4 regions of the Sporosarcina sp. P18a genome follow, and region 3 is predicted to be linked to each of the others. Evidence: riboswitches for the same ligand, from Rfam matches in the RefSeq annotation. Region 3 holds a riboswitch; each other region holds the start of a gene.
What was found. A riboswitch is a leader RNA that binds a small molecule or an ion and turns the genes downstream of it on or off. The one in region 3 is predicted to bind S-adenosylmethionine.
Positions count from the first base shown of each region.

Region 1 (2,192 bases), on a different contig from region 3:
TCCACTTTCGTAGCATCTTTCCCCGAGAATGCACCGCCACCATGACGGGCATATCCACCATACGTATCAACGATGATTTTACGTCCAGTCAATCCAGAGTCTCCTTGAGGGCCACCAACGACAAAGCTGCCAGTAGGATTAATGAAGTATTTAGTATGCTCGTCCAATAAGTTCTTTGGAACGACTGCATCAATAACAACATTCTTTATATCCTGCTCGATTTGCTCGAGTGTTGCTTCAGGGTGATGTTGTGTGGAAATAACGATTGTGTCAATTCGCACAGGATTATTATCTTGGTCATATTCTACCGTTACTTGTGTTTTACCGTCAGGACGTAAATAGGAAATAAGTTCTTCTTTACGAGCTTGTGCCAGGCGTTGTGCCAATTTATGAGACAGGCTGATTGGCAGAGGCATTAATTCTGGCGTTTCATTACATGCATATCCAAACATCAGGCCTTGGTCTCCTGCACCGATTGCCTCTAATTCTTCATCAGACATAGAGCCTTCACGTGCTTCGAGTGCCACATTGACACTTGCAGCGATTTCAGGTGATTGCTCATCAATGGATGTAAGTACAGCGGACGTTTCGTAATCGAAGCCGTATTTCGCACGAACATACCCAATTTCCTTAACAGTGTCGCGAACGACTTTTGGAATATCCACATACGTTGTCGTAGTGATTTCTCCCATTACCAATACGAGTCCAGTCGTTATACTCGTTTCACATGCCACACGCGCATTTGGATCTTCCGTTAGGATCGCATCTAAAATTGCATCTGAAATTTGGTCGCACATCTTGTCAGGATGGCCTTCTGTAACTGATTCTGATGTAAACAGTCGACGGTTTGTCATGTTATTTCCCCCTATATTAAGCATCATGATACGGTACTCTCATAAGTCCCTGGTAAAGTTCCACGCCTAGACGTCAAGCATATACCATAAGGATTCAGGGCTAGACAATATAAAAAGCCCTCCACTCATATTCAATCCATGAGTAAAAGGCAAAATTTCACGCGCAGCACCTTTCACTCTTATCGTCCAAGGAATTAAACCTTGCTTCAGGTTTGGCACCTTCGCGTTAGACTTACGTCTATTGCAGGTTGCCGGGTTTCACAGGGCCTGTACCCTCCACCAACTCGGGATAAGAGTATCCGTTCATGTCACATCGTATTAAAAAGTTTGGATTTTGTCAAATTATTTCTTCCAAATCACTTGAGTTTTCCATTAGTATAGATTAATATTCTTAATGTGTTATACTATTTACGAATTAGGATATTCTCAGTAAGATAAAAATAAATCGACTACGCAAAGGACGGTATGTAAACATGATATCTGCAAAAATTGATGATAGTTTAAAAAGTCTTCTTAGTGGAAGCAACGTGACGATCCAAGCGTCTGTGGCAGAACTAACGGAAAAAGCAGTGGCAAGAGGCGAAGCTAAACTTTCTGCTGACGGTGCAATCACTGCTCGTACAGGTAAATATACAGGACGCTCACCTAAGGACAAATTCATCGTTGAAGATGCAGTGTCTAAGGATAAAGTAGATTGGGGTAGCACAAACAGTCCGATTTCAGAGGAGATCTTTGATTCATTATACACAAAAGTCATCGAACATTTGAAGAAAAAAGACGAATTGTTTGTTTTTAAAGGATTTGCAGGAGCAGATAAAGACTCCCAATTGTCTATCCAGGTTATTAATGAATTAGCTTGGCAAAATCAGTTCGTTCACCAACTATTCATCCGTCCAACTGAAGAAGAATTGAAAGCACATGAATCGCAATTCACCATTTTGGCAGCCCCTTCATTTAAAGCGGATCCAAAAGTGGATGGCACAAACTCTGAAACATTCATCATTTTATCGCTTGAAAAGCGAATTGTCTTAATTGGTGGAACAGAGTACGCTGGGGAAATGAAGAAATCTATTTTCTCTGTTATGAACTACTTACTACCCGAGCAAGATATCCTATCCATGCACTGTTCAGCAAACGTTGGAGAAGAAGGCGATGTTGCTTTGTTCTTTGGTCTATCTGGAACAGGTAAAACTACGCTTTCGGCAGATGCTGACCGTAAACTTATTGGTGACGATGAGCACGGCTGGTCTGATAATGGCGTGTTTAACATTGAAGGTGGATGTTACGCAAAATGTATTAACCTTTCTGCTGAAAAAGAACCTGAAATTTTCGGAGCCA
Region 1 covers NZ_PDYQ01000001.1:15,536-17,727, reverse strand. The annotation lists gene metK (methionine adenosyltransferase) at 1-854, opposite strand, end outside; SAM riboswitch class I at 1,031-1,150, opposite strand; gene pckA (phosphoenolpyruvate carboxykinase (ATP)) at 1,328-2,192, shown strand, end outside.
Region 1: it holds a riboswitch for S-adenosylmethionine, as region 3 does, so the genes downstream of both, metK (methionine adenosyltransferase) here and CSV75_RS11370 (transporter substrate-binding domain-containing protein) in region 3, are expected to answer to the same signal.

Region 2 (2,192 bases), on a different contig from region 3:
CGGCGAATGAAATTAAGTTCATATTTTCAAGGAATGGCCCGACCCACTCACTATTTTGTACTCGGAATGATAACATACCACCGATTCCAGCGTAGAGCACGTCGGCAATAAGAGGTTCTTGTTCTAAATAAGAGACCATCATTTTCGCATTTGCATCATGCTGTTTCATGCGTAAATGCAATGTTTTTAGACCGCGTACGACAAGCCATGAATCAAGAGGAGACAATGTAGCTCCAATCGCATTATGATTGGTAAATAGACGTTCGCATAAATCCTCACCTTTTGCCACGACTAGACCTGCAAGCACATCATTATGTCCACCGATATATTTCGTTGCGCTATGAATGACAATATCTGCGCCTTCCTCAATTGGCCGCTGGAAATAAGGTGTTAAAAACGTATTGTCGACAATTAGCAATAAATCATGTTTTTTAGCCAATTCCGCATACGTACTAATGGCTATGTTTTGCATTAATGGATTTGTAGGCGTTTCCAAGAAGATCGCTTTTGTACGATCAGTAATCGCTTGCTCGACTTCTGAAACATCATCGAACGATAAGTAACGCGTCTTAATATTATACGTCTCTTCATATTGATTAAACAGGCGATAGGTACCGCCATATAAGTCTTCAGGCGCCAATAGTTCCGAACCTGTTTTAAATAAAGATAAAATAAGTTGAATGGCTGCCATTCCAGAACTGCATGCAAATCCTTGGTCACCTGATTCTAGGTTTGCAATTCCATCCTCTAGGATAGAACGCGTAGGGTTTTTTGTTCGTGTGTAATCATATCCCGTGGACTTGCCTAGACCTTCATGGTGGTACGCTGTAGACAAGTATATCGGTGTATTGACTGCTCCGGTTTTCTCATCACTGTGGTTTCCAAGTTGTACTAATCTAGTTTCTAATCCGTTGTTTGTCATGAATATCCATCCCCCCGGCAAAATAAAAAAGAACCTCTTCTTTTCGAATAGGCCCTCGAACATACAAGTGTATACAGTATTCTCATCTTCAAGGTGGTTGTCACCCTTGGAATTAGCACCGTGCCTGTGGCTGGTTGCTGAGACATCGCTGGGCCTATCCCTCCGTCTCTCTCGATAAGAATATTCATAATATAGGAAAAACTGTTGACGAATTTATTCTATCACGCAGATATACTAGATGCAAGTTTCCTTTTAACATCAGTTATTGATTTTTTGTTTCAGTAAAAGATTTGTTATACTGATAGATACTATTCATAATGGAAAGGAGATTTTCATTTTGGCTTGGGGCTATGTCGCATTGGCGGCTGTTATAGAGATCTTCTGGGTAGTCGGTCTTCGTTATTCTGAAACTGTAATGCAATGGACCGGAACGGTTATGGCGATTGTATTGAGTTTTTATTTCATTATAAAAGCATGTGAAAGATTACCTTCCGGCACGGTATACGCTGTTTTTACCGGATCTGGTGCCGCTGCAATCCTTTTAGTGGATATATTCTTCTTTCAAGCAGGTTTTACGTGGGTTACGCTGACCTTCATCGGATTCATCGTCATTGGGGTAGTCGGCATTAAGCTGACAACAGATGAAAAAGCCGATACAGAAGGAGGTGGCTGACAGTGGCGTGGGTATACTTAGTGATTGCCAGTCTCGGTGAGATTTTCGGTGTGGTGAGTATTAATTATTATTTACAGAAGCGTTCAATTAAAAGACTGTTACTAATTGTGGGGATTTTTGGTTTTGGTTTTGTTTTCCTGTCTCTTGCTATGCGCGAAATACAGATGAGTACAGCGTATGCGGTATGGACAGGGTTAGGAGCGGCAGGAGCCGTATTGATGGGGATTTTGATATTCAAAGAATCTGCTAGCATCAAACGTCTCTTCTTTTTATCGCTCATTATTTTCGGTGCTGTAGGCTTGAAGTTGTTCGGATGAAAGGGGAGTGGCGTAACTGATTTATTGGACAAATTTTGATTTTAATGAATGGATTGTAACAATAGCTGCTACAAAACAGGGACTGTGCTATGCCGGACTAGCTGAAGATAGTGTAGAACGTATGAAGGACTGGTCGTACCGGTTTGATACAGTTGACTTAATAGAAGATGAAACAAAGCTCGGAGTCTATATAAGCAAGATGAAGGAGTACTTATCGGGTACAACGAAAGATTTTTCAGCGATTCCACTTGATTTAAAAGGAACATCGTTTCAACTGCAA
Region 2 covers NZ_PDYQ01000006.1:17,254-19,445, reverse strand. The annotation lists gene CSV75_RS13490 (methionine biosynthesis PLP-dependent protein) at 1-922, opposite strand, end outside; SAM riboswitch class I at 1,002-1,103, opposite strand; gene CSV75_RS13485 (DMT family transporter) at 1,260-1,595, shown strand; gene CSV75_RS13480 (DMT family transporter) at 1,598-1,912, shown strand; gene CSV75_RS13475 (methylated-DNA--[protein]-cysteine S-methyltransferase) at 1,929-2,192, shown strand, end outside.
Region 2: it holds a riboswitch for S-adenosylmethionine, as region 3 does, so the genes downstream of both, CSV75_RS13490 (methionine biosynthesis PLP-dependent protein) here and CSV75_RS11370 (transporter substrate-binding domain-containing protein) in region 3, are expected to answer to the same signal.

Region 3 (2,192 bases):
GAATCCATTTTAATCAATTTACTTACTTGATAAAACATGAACAGGCCTATCCAGATAAACTGGATAGGCCCGTTTTAGTGGTTCAACATAGATCTTTGTATTAATACGTAGTTACCGTGTTCTTTTAATGTAACACCGATACCTATTAACGGGCCTTCTATCGTAGCATTAGCATATTTTGTGTCACCGGTTTTTTCTTTTTTAGCAAGTTGACTAGCAATATAAGTATTTAACTCTACAGCACTGTAGCTTGTTGGTACACGCGGTGATAGATATTGGACATAGGCATAACATTCGCCAGCAACTTTACATTAGTCTGCTTTAGGTGGATGAACGGTTACAACATGATCGTTGACGGAAACTGTGGCGGCCCGCTTTTCCTTTTTACTATTCAACACGTACATCGGTTGCTTCATCCGTTAAAGTTGTTGCATTTGCTGGTGAAATCGACGCTAGTATAAATAATGTAACTAGTAAATACTACACATACTATTTTAAAAATAAGAATGGCATTATCCTCTCTTCAAAGTAAGTAGTTAAGTAGTATTAATTCCACACGGAGATTATGGAGAATTGTTAAAAGGCCAATTAAAAGTAAATGATGTTTAGGTGTTTTTTTAGTAATAGCATGGTTACCGTCCGAATCGGTCTTTTTTCATTCAATTTTATGGTTACTAAAATTTACTTATTCGGTAAATATATCTCTTTTCCGAGTATTCTGCTAGAAAAAGTAATGATAAGGCTATTGTTACTAATAATTTGCACTTGACAATAATCCGAATCTTACATATTATCGTAATACAATCTAAATAGATAACTTATCAAGAGAGACTGAGGGACAGGCCCAATGACGTCCAGCAACCATCATTTTATGAAAGGTGCTAATTCCTGCAGAATGCATAATTCTGAGAGATGAGGTTAGATAGAAAAACCTCTTTTGTGAAAGAGGTTTTTTTATATTCAAGTATGTAGTGATTCTCAACAGTATTAGAAGTTCTGGAAGATGTTTGAAACAACAGATTAAATAAGGGAGTGGTACAGATGAAGAGGAAATCTCGTGTACTTATGATCATGATTGGACTATTCGCGTTTAATGGAATAGTAAGTGGTTGTTCCAATAAGGAAGCTACTGAAGAAGTGAAGGAAAAAGTAATTTTAGTTGGTACACAGAATGATTACCCTCCTTTTGCATTTGCTAATGAGAAGAATGAACTCACTGGATTTGATGTGGAAGTAATGAAAGAAATCGATAAGAAACTAGATGGCTATACTTTTGATTTTGTTGCAACACCTTGGGATAGTATGTTTTTAGCATTAGAATCAAATAAAATTCAGGCAGTGATTGATCAGGTTGCTAAAACACCGGATCGTGAAGAAAAATTCTTATTTACTGATGAATCATATTTTGCGGCGGAGACTGTCCTAGTTGTAAAATCTGGACGAACGGATATTCAAACTGTGGAGGACTTGGAAGGAAAAAAGGTAGGGGCTTTGGCAGGCGATTCTTATACGTTACTTTTGGAAGAGTATAATAAAAAAGCAGAAAACGACATTATTCTAAAATACAGTGAAAGTGGTAATCCTTCAGAAATTTTGCAGGATATACAAACGGGCCGTATTGATGCCTATGTAAATGACCCAATTATGATTAACTCGGTCATAGACAAATTTGGATTAGATTTAGAAGTGGTAGGACAACCTCTCGTAAACGACAATATGGGAATTGTTTTTAAAGATAATGAGCAGGGAGAGGAGTTGAAAGTATTAATTGATCCGGTTTTGAAAGAACTTAAAGAAGATGGCACATTAGTTGAGCTTTCAAAGAAGTGGACCGGTGGAGAATACATCCCTGAATAAGGCGAGAGAAGTGAATGCGAAATGGAAAATTTATTAGATATTAATTTCTTACTAGAGAGCTTTCCCATAATTATTGCACGATTACCCGTTACCATTGGCATTGCTGTAGGTTCATTAATATTGAGCCTATTGATCGGAGTTGCCGCAGCGCTAATAAAAATATATAAAGTTCCTGTATTAAAGACAATTTCTTCATTCTATGTATCTTTTATCAGAGGGACACCGTTGTTAGTTCAACTATATCTCGTTTTTTATGGAATACCGAAAGTGATTTACTATTTTCAAATTGAGTATGGTTGGCTTCAGTTTGTAGATGTAAATGTGATTCCGCCAGA
Region 3 covers NZ_PDYQ01000003.1:343,110-345,301, reverse strand. The annotation lists partial or broken gene CSV75_RS11375 (SDR family NAD(P)-dependent oxidoreductase) at 1-13, shown strand, start outside; SAM riboswitch class I at 816-919, shown strand; gene CSV75_RS11370 (transporter substrate-binding domain-containing protein) at 1,066-1,857, shown strand; gene CSV75_RS11365 (amino acid ABC transporter permease) at 1,879-2,192, shown strand, end outside.

Region 4 (2,192 bases), on a different contig from region 3:
TGTACAATGTTTCACCAAATGCTTTTGTAATATCCGGCATGAGTTCCATGATGTGAGATAGATCAAACATGTTGTCGGATCACCTCCACTTGTGCGTTTTGTTCGAGTATGTATGCAATCGCTTGATCTACTTCTTCACACTCACCTTGTAATTCCATCAAGAAAATCCCAAGTGCTCGTTCTTGAATATATTCAATCGAACCATGCAGGAAGTTTCCTTTGACCTTATATTTCTGCATAGTATCGGAAATTACACCCTCCATCGCTACTTCACCTTTAAATGTGATTTTTATCAATGTACCGACCAAATTGGACATGACGGCTTCAGGAATGTCGTAAGACACCACACTGCTGATAAACTCCTTCGTTAATGGTTGAACTGGATGAGAAAAGATGTCATATACTTGCCCATCTTCTATCACTTTTCCGTCTTGCATAATCGCCATGCGATCACAAATCTCTTTTACCACATTCATCTCGTGCGTAATTAAAACAATGGTGATATTCAATTCTCGATTGATCTTTTTTAACAATCGTAAAATGGACATGGTCGTGTTAGGGTCCAGTGCAGATGTCGCTTCATCACAAAGCAAAACGGATGGATTATTGGCTAGTGCTCTCGCAATACCAACGCGTTGTTTCTGTCCCCCGCTTAGCTGGGCAGGATATACATTGCGTTTGTCAGACAGCCCCACCATTTCGAGAAGTTCCATTACGCGGCTCTCTATTTTATCTGAAGGCATTTTCGCTGCCTGTAAAGCGAATGCGATATTTTCAAAAATGGTCTTTTGACTAATTAAATAAAAGTGCTGAAAAATCATTCCGATCTTCAAGCGTGCCTGCCGAAGCTCGATCCCCGAAAGTTTCGTTAAGTTTACACCATCTATTAAAATAGTGCCGCTCGTTGGCCTCTCCAACAAATTCAAACAACGTATAAGCGAACTTTTTCCGGCCCCTGAATAACCGACAATGCCAAATATTTCTCCAGTCTCGATGTCTAGTGATACGTCATCTACACCTTTTATCACTTTTTCTTTTGTCCGATATTCCTTAGACAAATGTTGAATTTGGATCATATTCTCACTTCTTTCTACATTCAAGTAAATAATAATCATCAACAGTTGGTTATAGTTTATTTCTATTCTAAATAAAAAAATCTTTCATTTTTCTAAATGAAAGAGGGACTGAAATATTCTCAGCTTATCTCTCAGATGGAAAACCATACTGTAGGATTTGGCACCTTCCTTGTATCATTCAAGGGGTTGCTGGACATCATCGGGCCATTTCCCTCCGTCGCTCTTGATAAGAGATTGCTATTAAATTATATGCATAAAACATATACTAATCTGAATTAATAAAACTGTCAAGGTGAATAACGCCAATTTATTAGAATACCCGACTTATTCTATCAGTTTTAAATTCCATTGACTAGTTTTGGCAATCCTCTAGAATCGAATAACCATCCTTCTATTGAAAAGTCTAGTATGATCTATGTATACTTAACGCACATACCCTATCAAAGAAAGAAGGAATAGACTATGGCATTATCCAACCGATTACAACAACTCCCTCCGCATTTCTTTACATTATTATTAAATAAAATAGAAAAGGCTATGGATGAAGGCAGAGATGTGATTAACCTAGGACGTGGAAATCCTGATCAGCCAACACCTCCTCATATTATTAAAGCATTGCAAGAAGCCGTTGAAGATCCAGCTACACACGGTTACTCTCCATTTCGGGGGACACTTGCTTTAAAACAAGCAGTCGCTGAATATTATCAGCGTGAATACAATGTCACGATTGATCCCGAAACAGAAGTTGCGGTACTTGGCGGTACAAAAATAGGTGTCGTAGAACTACCTCTTGCTATTATGAATGAAGGTGAATTATTATTGCTGCCAGACCCGGGTTATCCTGATTACTTATCCGGCGTCAGCTTAGCAGGCATTCGATATGATACAATGCCGCTACGTAAGGAGAATGGATTTCTTCCTGAGTACGATAAATTAACGGATGATCAGAAAAAAGATGCCAAACTCATGTACTTAAACTATCCTAGTAATCCAACGGGTGTTACAGCCACACCCGAATTTTATGAAAAAACGGTGGCATTTGCCAAAGAACATCAGATTGCGGTCTTACAAGATTTTGCGTATGGTGGCATTGGTTTTGAAGGTAAGAAACCGATT
Region 4 covers NZ_PDYQ01000006.1:104,672-106,863, forward strand. The annotation lists gene CSV75_RS13920 (methionine ABC transporter permease) at 1-70, opposite strand, end outside; gene CSV75_RS13925 (methionine ABC transporter ATP-binding protein) at 63-1,076, opposite strand; SAM riboswitch class I at 1,198-1,309, opposite strand; gene CSV75_RS13930 (pyridoxal phosphate-dependent aminotransferase) at 1,539-2,192, shown strand, end outside.
Region 4: it holds a riboswitch for S-adenosylmethionine, as region 3 does, so the genes downstream of both, CSV75_RS13925 (methionine ABC transporter ATP-binding protein) here and CSV75_RS11370 (transporter substrate-binding domain-containing protein) in region 3, are expected to answer to the same signal.